2 regions of the Pseudomonas sp. S2_C03 genome follow, and region 2 is predicted to be linked to the other one. Evidence: riboswitches for the same ligand, from Rfam matches in the RefSeq annotation. Region 2 holds a riboswitch; the other holds the start of a gene.
The links. A riboswitch is a leader RNA that binds a small molecule or an ion and turns the genes downstream of it on or off. The one in region 2 is predicted to bind cobalamin.

Region 1 (4,206 bases), 1.6 Mb from region 2:
GTGCCAGAGCCGGTCACGCTCTTCGACCGCTACCGTGCTCAGGTCGCTGAGTTCGGGGTCCGGGCGGTCGTCACCGGGCACCAGAATCAATTGCACGCCGCGCCGGGACAGCTCGATCAGTTGCTCGACGCCATAGCGCCAATAGGCGATGCCGCCGTGCAGCGAAATCAGGATCACCTTGGCATGGCGCAACACTTCATCGACGTACAAATCCACCGAGGCGTGATTCTGCACCTGCATCGGATTGGCCAGGCGCACGCTCGGGTAATCGTCGGGTAACTGTTGCGCGGCCTCGGCGAGCAAGGCGAGGCTGGAGTCGCCACTGCACAGGATCACCAGCTCGGCGGGGGTTTGTCCAAGGTCGGCGATGTTGTCATCCGACACGAAACCGCCGGGCTGGGTCCTGAGCAGGTGCATGGGTTACACGCTGAGCGCGGCGCGCAGTTGCGCTTCGAGTTGCACGGCGTCCAGCGCCTGGCCGATCAGTACCAGGCGTGTGGTGCGCGCTTCATCGGCGCCCCACTGGCGGTCGAAGTGCTTGTCGAAGCGTGTGCCCACACCTTGGATCAGCAGGCGCATCGGCTTATTGGGGATCGCCGCGAAGCCCTTGACGCGCAGGATGTCGTGCTTGATCACCAACTGGGTCAGCGCATCCAGCAACAGGCTCTCGTCGGCCTGGGGCAATTCGATGGAGATGGAGTCGAACGCGTCGTGATCGTGATCGTCCTCGCCTTCGTGGTGGTGATCGTGGTGACTGTGACGGCTGTCGATGTGTTCTTCGGAACCAGCACCCAGGCCGATCAGCACATCGAGCGGCAAGCGACCGCTGCTGGCTTCGATGATCTTGACCGCCGGCGGCAATTCTTCGGCGACTTCCAGGCGCACGCGGGCCAGGTCTTCAGGGTTGATCAGGTCGGCCTTGTTGAGAATCACCAGGTCGGCGCTGGCCAGTTGGTCGGCGAACAGCTCGTGCAGGGGCGACTCGTGGTCCAGGTTCGGGTCGAGTTTACGCTGGGCGTCGACCTGATCCGGGAACGCGGCGAAAGTGCCAGCAGCGACGGCCGGGCTGTCGACCACGGTGATCACCGCGTCGACTGTGCAGGCGCTGCGGATTTCCGGCCACTGAAAGGCTTGCACCAATGGCTTGGGCAGTGCCAGACCAGAGGTTTCGATGAGGATGTGGTCGAGGTCGCCCCGGCGCGCCACCAGTTCGCGCATCACCGGGAAGAACTCCTCCTGCACGGTGCAGCACAGGCAGCCGTTGGCCAGCTCGAAGACACGACCGACGGCTTCTTCCTCGGTGCAGCCGATGGAGCACTGCTTGAGGATTTCGCCATCGATGCCCAGCTCGCCGAACTCGTTGACGATTACGGCGATACGACGGCCCTGGGCGTTGTCGAGCATGTGGCGCAGCAAGGTGGTCTTGCCCGAGCCGAGAAACCCGGTGACGATAGTGACGGGGAGTTTGGCCAGTGTTTTCATCGGATGCCCTTTGGCAAGGTGGCGGGCATACGGGACGACAAGCGCTGCAACAGCGGTGCGCGCAAGAGTTTCGCCACCGGATCACCCCGCCCGGTTGTAGTGAGAATCTGGATCGAGGCAGGTCTCCTGGCTGACAGTGTGCCGGGCGGTTGGCCCGGCATTCGCTGCGCCTTCCCGCGAACCCATTGTGCAGGGCTTGCAGTGGCGTGGCAGCGAACATCACCGTTCACAGTTGCGGGGGCAGCCGCGGCATTGACCGCGTTCCCTTCTTAGCTTCGACAATGGCGAAGAACCTCGAAGCGACAAGGCTACGCATGGTCTGTGGGCGGGTCAAATTCTTGTGGCGGCAATCGGGACGCCATCGCGGGCAAGCCCGCTCCCACAATGGGCCGGTGTCCGCAGTCCCCTGTGGGAGCGGGCTTGCTCGCGATGGGCGCGACCCGGTCTCGATTGACGGCAAAGCCGCCCCATGCTCTCCTACACGCCTTGTTACGGGTGCCCTTCACAGGGTGAAACGGGAAACCGGTGAATCATGTGCTTTACTCAAGCCCATGTCAGTCCGGTGCTGCCCCCGCAACGGTAAGCGAGCGAAGAATCAGATCCACTGTGCCGATCATCGGCATGGGAAGGCGATTCTTGCAGGTTTCGGCAGATGCCCAAGCCCCTCGCGAGCCCGGAGACCGGCCCGCAACACACAGTGACGATACGATCACGAAAACAACAAACCCGCGGTGGGCGGGCGCTGTTTGAACCTCTGCGTGCACGCTACGCAGGGTGTCTGCATGCGCTCTCGTCACCCTGACAGAACAGAGGGAAGCGCCATGTCGATCATCAGCAGCACCGGCCACGCACCGGCCAGCAGCCACACAACCACCCTGACCCAACGCCTGACCGTCGCCGTCTGCGCATCAATCCTGGGCGCGTGCCTGGTCTACTTCGCCGGTTTCTCGCACATCGAAGCGGTCCACAACGCCGCCCACGATACCCGCCACAGCGCCGCGTTCCCTTGCCATTGAGACCTGACGACATGATCAAGCGTATCGCGCAAACCGCAGGTTTTTCCGGACTGCTGGCCGCCCTGCTGCTCACGCTGCTGCAAAGTTTCTGGGTTTCGCCGCTGATTTTGCAGGCCGAAACCTACGAGAAATCCGAGCCTGCCGCCGTTGAAGTGCATGAACATGCTGCCGGCACGGCCGCGCACAGCCACGACACCGAAGCCTGGGAGCCGGAAGACGGCTGGCAGCGCGTGCTGTCGACCACCGGTGGCAACCTTGTCGTCGCCGTCGGTTTTGCACTGATGCTCGCCGGTCTCTACACCCTGCGCGCACCGACCAAAACTGCACAGGGCCTGCTCTGGGGCCTGGCGGGCTACGCCACTTTCGTGCTGGCGCCAACCCTCGGCCTGCCCCCTGAACTGCCGGGCACCGCCGCGGCGGATCTCGCGCAACGGCAAATGTGGTGGATCGGCACCGCCGCTTCGACCGCTGTCGGCATTGCCCTGATCGTGTTCAGCCGCCATTGGCTGATGAAATTGCTGGGCGTGGCGATCATCGCCGTTCCGCATGTGATCGGCGCACCGCAGCCGGAGGTGCATTCGATGCTCGCGCCAGAAGCGTTGGAATCGCAATTCAAGATGGCTTCGCAACTGACTAACGTCGCGTTTTGGTTGGCCCTTGGCTTGCTCAGCGCGTGGCTGTTCCGTCGTCAGAACCAGGCATGATCATTGAAAGCACAGCGCCGACCCTGGTGGTCGGCCTGGGCTGTCAGCGCGGCTGCCCGGTCGAAACGCTGCGCGCTTTGCTCGACCAGGTCCTCCAGGCTCATCAAATCGAACTGCGTCAAATACAGGCCCTGGCCAGCATCGACCTGAAACGTGACGAGCCCGGCCTGATCGAACTGGCTGCACAACTCGACCTGCCGCTGACGTATTTCAGCAGTGAACAACTGGCGCCCTACGAGCCGTGCTTAAGCCACCGTTCGCAGATCGCCTTCGAACGCACCGGCTGCTACGGCGTGGCCGAGAGCACCGCCCTCGCCCTCGCCGAACAACTCACTCAGGCACCGGCGACCTTGCTGATTTCACGACAAAAATACGCCCAGGCGACACTGGCATTGGCCGGCGCAGCGTAAAATCCCGATAATCCCCGCCCCTGAACATGAGCAATCTTCATCTGAAGCCTTGCCCAACCCTTTTTTGACAGGAAACGACGATGACCGTCTACTTCATTGGCGCAGGTCCTGGCGACCCGGAACTGATCACGGTCAAAGGCCAGCGCCTGATCCGCAGCTGTCCGGTGATCATCTATGCCGGCTCCCTTGTGCCCGCCGCCGTGCTGGAGGGCCATAGCGCCGAACAGGTGGTCAACAGCGCCGAACTGCACCTGGAGCAGATCATCGAACTGATCAAGGGCGCTCATGCCAATGGCCAGGACGTGGCGCGGGTGCATTCCGGGGACCCGTCCCTGTATGGCGCGATTGGCGAGCAGATCCGCTATTTGCGCGAGCTGGGCATACCATTCGAGATCGTCCCCGGCGTCACTGCGACGGCGGCCTGCGCCGCATTGCTGGGCGCAGAACTGACTCTGCCGGACGTATCACAGAGTGTGATCCTGACCCGTTACGCCGATAAGACCGCGATGCCGGTCGGTGAAGAGCTGGGCAGTCTGGCGCAGCACGGGGCGACCATGGCGATTCATCTGGGCGTCAACCATTTGCGCAAAATCC
Region 2 (4,206 bases):
TGATGTAGTCCGGCACCAGGTCACTGCCGATTTCATCGCGCTCGTTGACCGCTGTCCACAGCGCGCCGCTCTGCGGTTCCCACGCCATGCCGTTGGGGTTGCGCAAGCCCGAGGCGAATATCCGGTGGTTGCCAGTGGCACGATCCACTTCCCAGATTGCCGCGCGTCCTTCTTCCTTGTCCATGCCGTTTTCGCCGACGTTACTGTTGGAGCCCACCGTGACGTACAGCTTGCTGCCGTCCTTGCTTGCGATGACGTTTTTTGTCCAATGGTGATTCAGCGTGCCACCCGGCAGGTCAATCACCTTCATGGGTTGGGATTTGATCGTGGTGTCGCCTTGCTGGTAATTGAAACGCAGCAGTCTGTCGGTGTCGGCGACGTACAGGTCATTACCGACCAGTGTCATGCCGAAGGGGGAGTTGAGGTTTTCCAGGAACACGGTACGGATTTCGGCGATGCCATCGTGGTCTTTGTCGCGCAGCAACGTGATGCGGTTGGGGCTGGGTACGGCAGCCCCGGCACGGCTCATGACTTTCTTGGTGATCCAGCCCTTGATGCCTTTATCGTCATCGGGTTTGGGCGGCGCATTGGTTTCGGCCACCAGCACGTCGCCGTTGGGCAGTACGTAGAGCCAGCGTGGGTGATCGAGGCCTTCGGCAAATGCAGCCACCTGAGTGCCCGCTGCTGCCGTCGGTTTGGCGCCGGCCGGCCAGCCGATGGCCGGGGCGATGTTCATTGTCGGGAACAGTGTCTTGTTCGGTTCTGGCAGTTGCGGGGATGGGCCGGTGCCGTCGGAGACCTGCAGGGTGGAAGTTTCACCGCAGGCAGCGAGCCCGGCGGCCATGGTGATGACGAGAGCGAGCTGGGGCTTGCGCATGCTGAACTTCCCTAAGAATGCAGTGATCTGATCAGTAGAGAAGCGCAAGCCCGAGATGGTTCAACCGGTCAGCCGTGAGCTTCCTTGAACAACACCGCGATGCCCGGATGATAGTTGCCCGCTTCGTTGCGTAATTTGCGGTAGGCGTAGGGGAAGTACCAGGCGACCGCGCAGGAATGTTCTTTTTGCAGGTCATCGACCATGTCCTGCAGCTCTTCCGGCGTGGCGCCGTGCTGGGCTTTTTGCGGGGCCACGAACAGGCAGCCCAGTTTCAGGTCGCTGCTGTAGCTGATGCGTTTGGCGTCGCTGGTGATTTCCGCCAACGCCTGGGTCAGGTTGAGACTGTTGACCCGTGGCCAGCGTTGGGTGGCCTGAAGATACGCGCGCGTTTCGCTGGAGGCGATGAACAGATTGGCGCGGGCGTTGCGTTCGCCTTCCTCAAGCTGCTTGCGGGTCTGGGTGTCTTGCAGGGTGACCATTTCGGCCATCCAGGCGGCGGCCGCGAGCAAACCCAGATTGGCTTTTTCGTCGTACCAGTAAGGTGTGTCGTTATCGCCCCGTACGGCGTTGTAGCGGTCTATACAATCAAACCAGCGTTCCAGCAGCGGGCGCAGGAATTCCAGTCGCGGATTGCTGATAATCATGCCTTGCATGGTGCTCACCCTTGTTCTTGTGATGTGGGGTTGTGGCTCTTTGATATCACTGCTGGGAGTCTGGCACAAGATTGGCGTCATTTTATTGATCGACGGCAGTTATTCATCCGCCAGCCTCCCGGCTTTAATTGACGCTCCACCCCCAACCCTCTAACCTTCGCGGCTTGTTTCAGGTGCTCTGTGACCCAGGTCGGCAGAGTGAAACAGGGAAGCCGGTGAGTGCGTGCACGATCCCGGCGCTGCCCCCGCAACGGTAAATGAGTGAAAGCTGCGCCTTGAGCCACTGTGTCGATCGCGACATGGGAAGGCGCGCAGTCCGGCGTGATGCCGCTCATGAGCCCGGAGACCGGCCTGATTCAATCCAGCGACATCACGGTGGGCGATGTCGGGCTTCTTGCCATCTGTTTCTTGTGCCTGCCCGCCGTTATCCCGCCTCAACGGAGAGCTCCCCCATGACCGATACCCCAGATCGTGACGAACGCCATTTGGCGCGCATGTTGCGTAAAAAAGCCGTGATCGACGAACGCATCGCCAACTCGCCAAACGAATGCGGCCTGCTGCTGGTGCTCACCGGCAATGGGAAAGGCAAAAGCAGCTCGGCGTTTGGCATGCTCGCCCGTTCCATGGGCCATGGCATGCAGTGCGGCGTGGTGCAGTTCATCAAGGGTCGCAACAGTACCGGTGAAGAATTGTTTTTCCGCCGCTTCCCGGAGCAGGTGCGTTTCCACGTGATGGGCGAAGGCTTTACCTGGGAAACCCAGGACCGCCAGCGTGACATCGCTGCCGCCGAAGCGGCCTGGGCGGTGTCCCGCGAGTTGCTGCGCGATCCGTCGATTGGTCTGGTGGTGCTGGATGAGTTGAACATCGCTCTCAAGCACGGCTACCTCGACCTCGATCAGGTCCTCAGCGACCTGCAAGCGCGTCCGCCGATGCAGCACGTGGTGGTGACCGGCCGCGGCGCCAAACCCGAGATGATCGAGTTGGCCGACACCGTTACCGAAATGGGCATGATCAAGCACGCCTTCCAGGCCGGTATCAAGGCGCAGAAGGGCGTTGAACTGTGAGTGAGCCACGTCATTGCCCGGCGGTATTGATTGCCGCGCCGGCCTCCGGTCAGGGCAAGACCACCGTCACCGCCGCCCTGGCGAGGTTGCATCGCAACCAGGGGCGCAAGGTGCGCGTCTTCAAGTGTGGCCCGGACTTTCTCGACCCGATGATCCTCGAGCGCGCCAGCGGTGCGCCGGTGTATCAATTGGACATGTGGATGGTCGGCGAGCAGGAAAGCCGGCGACTGTTGTGGGAAGCCGCCGCCGAGGCTGACCTGATTCTCATTGAAGGGGTCATGGGCCTGTTCGACGGTACCCCGTCCAGCGCCGACCTGGCGCGTCACTTCGGTGTGCCTGTACTCGCGGTGATTGACGGCACGGCCATGGCGCAGACCTTTGGCGCCCTGGCACTGGGCCTGGCCCGCTATCAACCGGACCTGCCGTTTGCCGGTGTGCTGGCCAACCGGGTCGGCACCCTGCGCCATGCGCAATTGCTCGAAGGCAGCCTGACCGAAGGTTTGCGCTGGTACGGCGCGCTGTCCCGGGAAACCGGAATCGAGCTGCCGAGCCGACACCTGGGCCTGGTTCAGGCCAGTGAATTGAACGATCTGGATCTGCGTCTCGATGCTGCTGCCGATGCCCTGGCCAGCAGTTGCGAAGTCGCGCTGCCGCCCGCCGTGGCGTTTGCGGCCCCCGAAGTGATCGCGGTCGATCCTTGGCTGGCCGGCGTGCGCATTGCCGTGGCGCGTGATGAAGCCTTTGCGTTCACCTATGGCGCCAGCCTGGACCTGCTGCGGGCGATGGGCGCCGAGTTGGCATTCTTCTCGCCGATTCGTGACACGCAACTGCCGCTCGCCGACAGCCTCTACTTGCCCGGCGGTTACCCGGAACTGCACCACGTGGCGCTGGCGCAGAACACGTCGATGCTAGAAGCGATCCGCGCCCACCATGCAGCCGGCAAACCGTTGCTGGCCGAATGCGGCGGCATGCTCTACCTGCTTGATTCGTTGACGGATGTCGAGGGCACTCGCGCCGAGTTGGCCGGCTTGCTGGCGGGGGATGCGGTGATGCAGAAACGCCTGGCGGCGCTCGCCTTGCAGGCGGTTGAATTACCGGAAGGCTCGCTGCGCGGGCACACCTATCACCATTCGCTGACCACCACCGGGCTGGCTCCGATTGCTCGCGGCCTGAGCCCGAACGGGGGGCGCGGCGCGGAGGCCGTTTATCGTGAGGGGCGGATGACGGCTTCTTATGTGCATTTTTATTTTCCGTCAAATCCTCCTGCGATTGCTGCGCTTTTTGCGCCGGACCTTACGGACGCCATCGCGGGCAAGCCCGCTCCTACAGGGGGCGAGTGTATTGGTGTAGGAGCGGGCTTGCCCGCGATAGGGTCATGACCGATAACGCCTTCTCCGAGGCCGAACGCCAAGCGGTCTACCGCGCCATCGCCGAACGCCGTGACATGCGTCACTTCACGGGTGGCACCGTAGAACCTGAGCAACTGCGGCGCCTGCTCGAAGCCGCACACCAGGCGCCGAGCGTTGGCCTGATGCAGCCGTGGCGTTTCATCCGCATCAGCGACCGCAGCCTGCGCGGCAGGATCCAGTCGCTGGTGGAGGAAGAGCGCATG

Region 1: another riboswitch for cobalamin. It lies ahead of AB4N64_RS09785 (CbtB domain-containing protein); the one in region 2 lies ahead of cobO (cob(I)yrinic acid a,c-diamide adenosyltransferase).

The regions. Positions count from the first base shown of each region.
Region 1 covers NZ_CP162766.1:2,136,970-2,141,175, reverse strand. Annotated here, with positions in the region: gene cobN (cobaltochelatase subunit CobN) at 1-417, opposite strand, end outside; gene cobW (cobalamin biosynthesis protein CobW) at 421-1,482, opposite strand; cobalamin riboswitch at 1,582-1,794, opposite strand; cobalamin riboswitch at 1,959-2,185, shown strand; gene AB4N64_RS09785 (CbtB domain-containing protein) at 2,304-2,498, shown strand; gene AB4N64_RS09780 (CbtA family protein) at 2,510-3,202, shown strand; gene AB4N64_RS09775 (cobalamin biosynthesis protein) at 3,199-3,612, shown strand; gene cobM (precorrin-4 C(11)-methyltransferase) at 3,693-4,206, shown strand, end outside.
Region 2 covers NZ_CP162766.1:3,710,209-3,714,414, reverse strand. Annotated here, with positions in the region: gene AB4N64_RS17110 (PQQ-dependent sugar dehydrogenase) at 1-877, opposite strand, end outside; gene AB4N64_RS17105 (hypothetical protein) at 946-1,530, opposite strand; cobalamin riboswitch at 1,685-1,899, shown strand; gene cobO (cob(I)yrinic acid a,c-diamide adenosyltransferase) at 1,983-2,594, shown strand; gene AB4N64_RS17095 (cobyrinate a,c-diamide synthase) at 2,591-3,973, shown strand; gene bluB (5,6-dimethylbenzimidazole synthase) at 3,970-4,206, shown strand, end outside.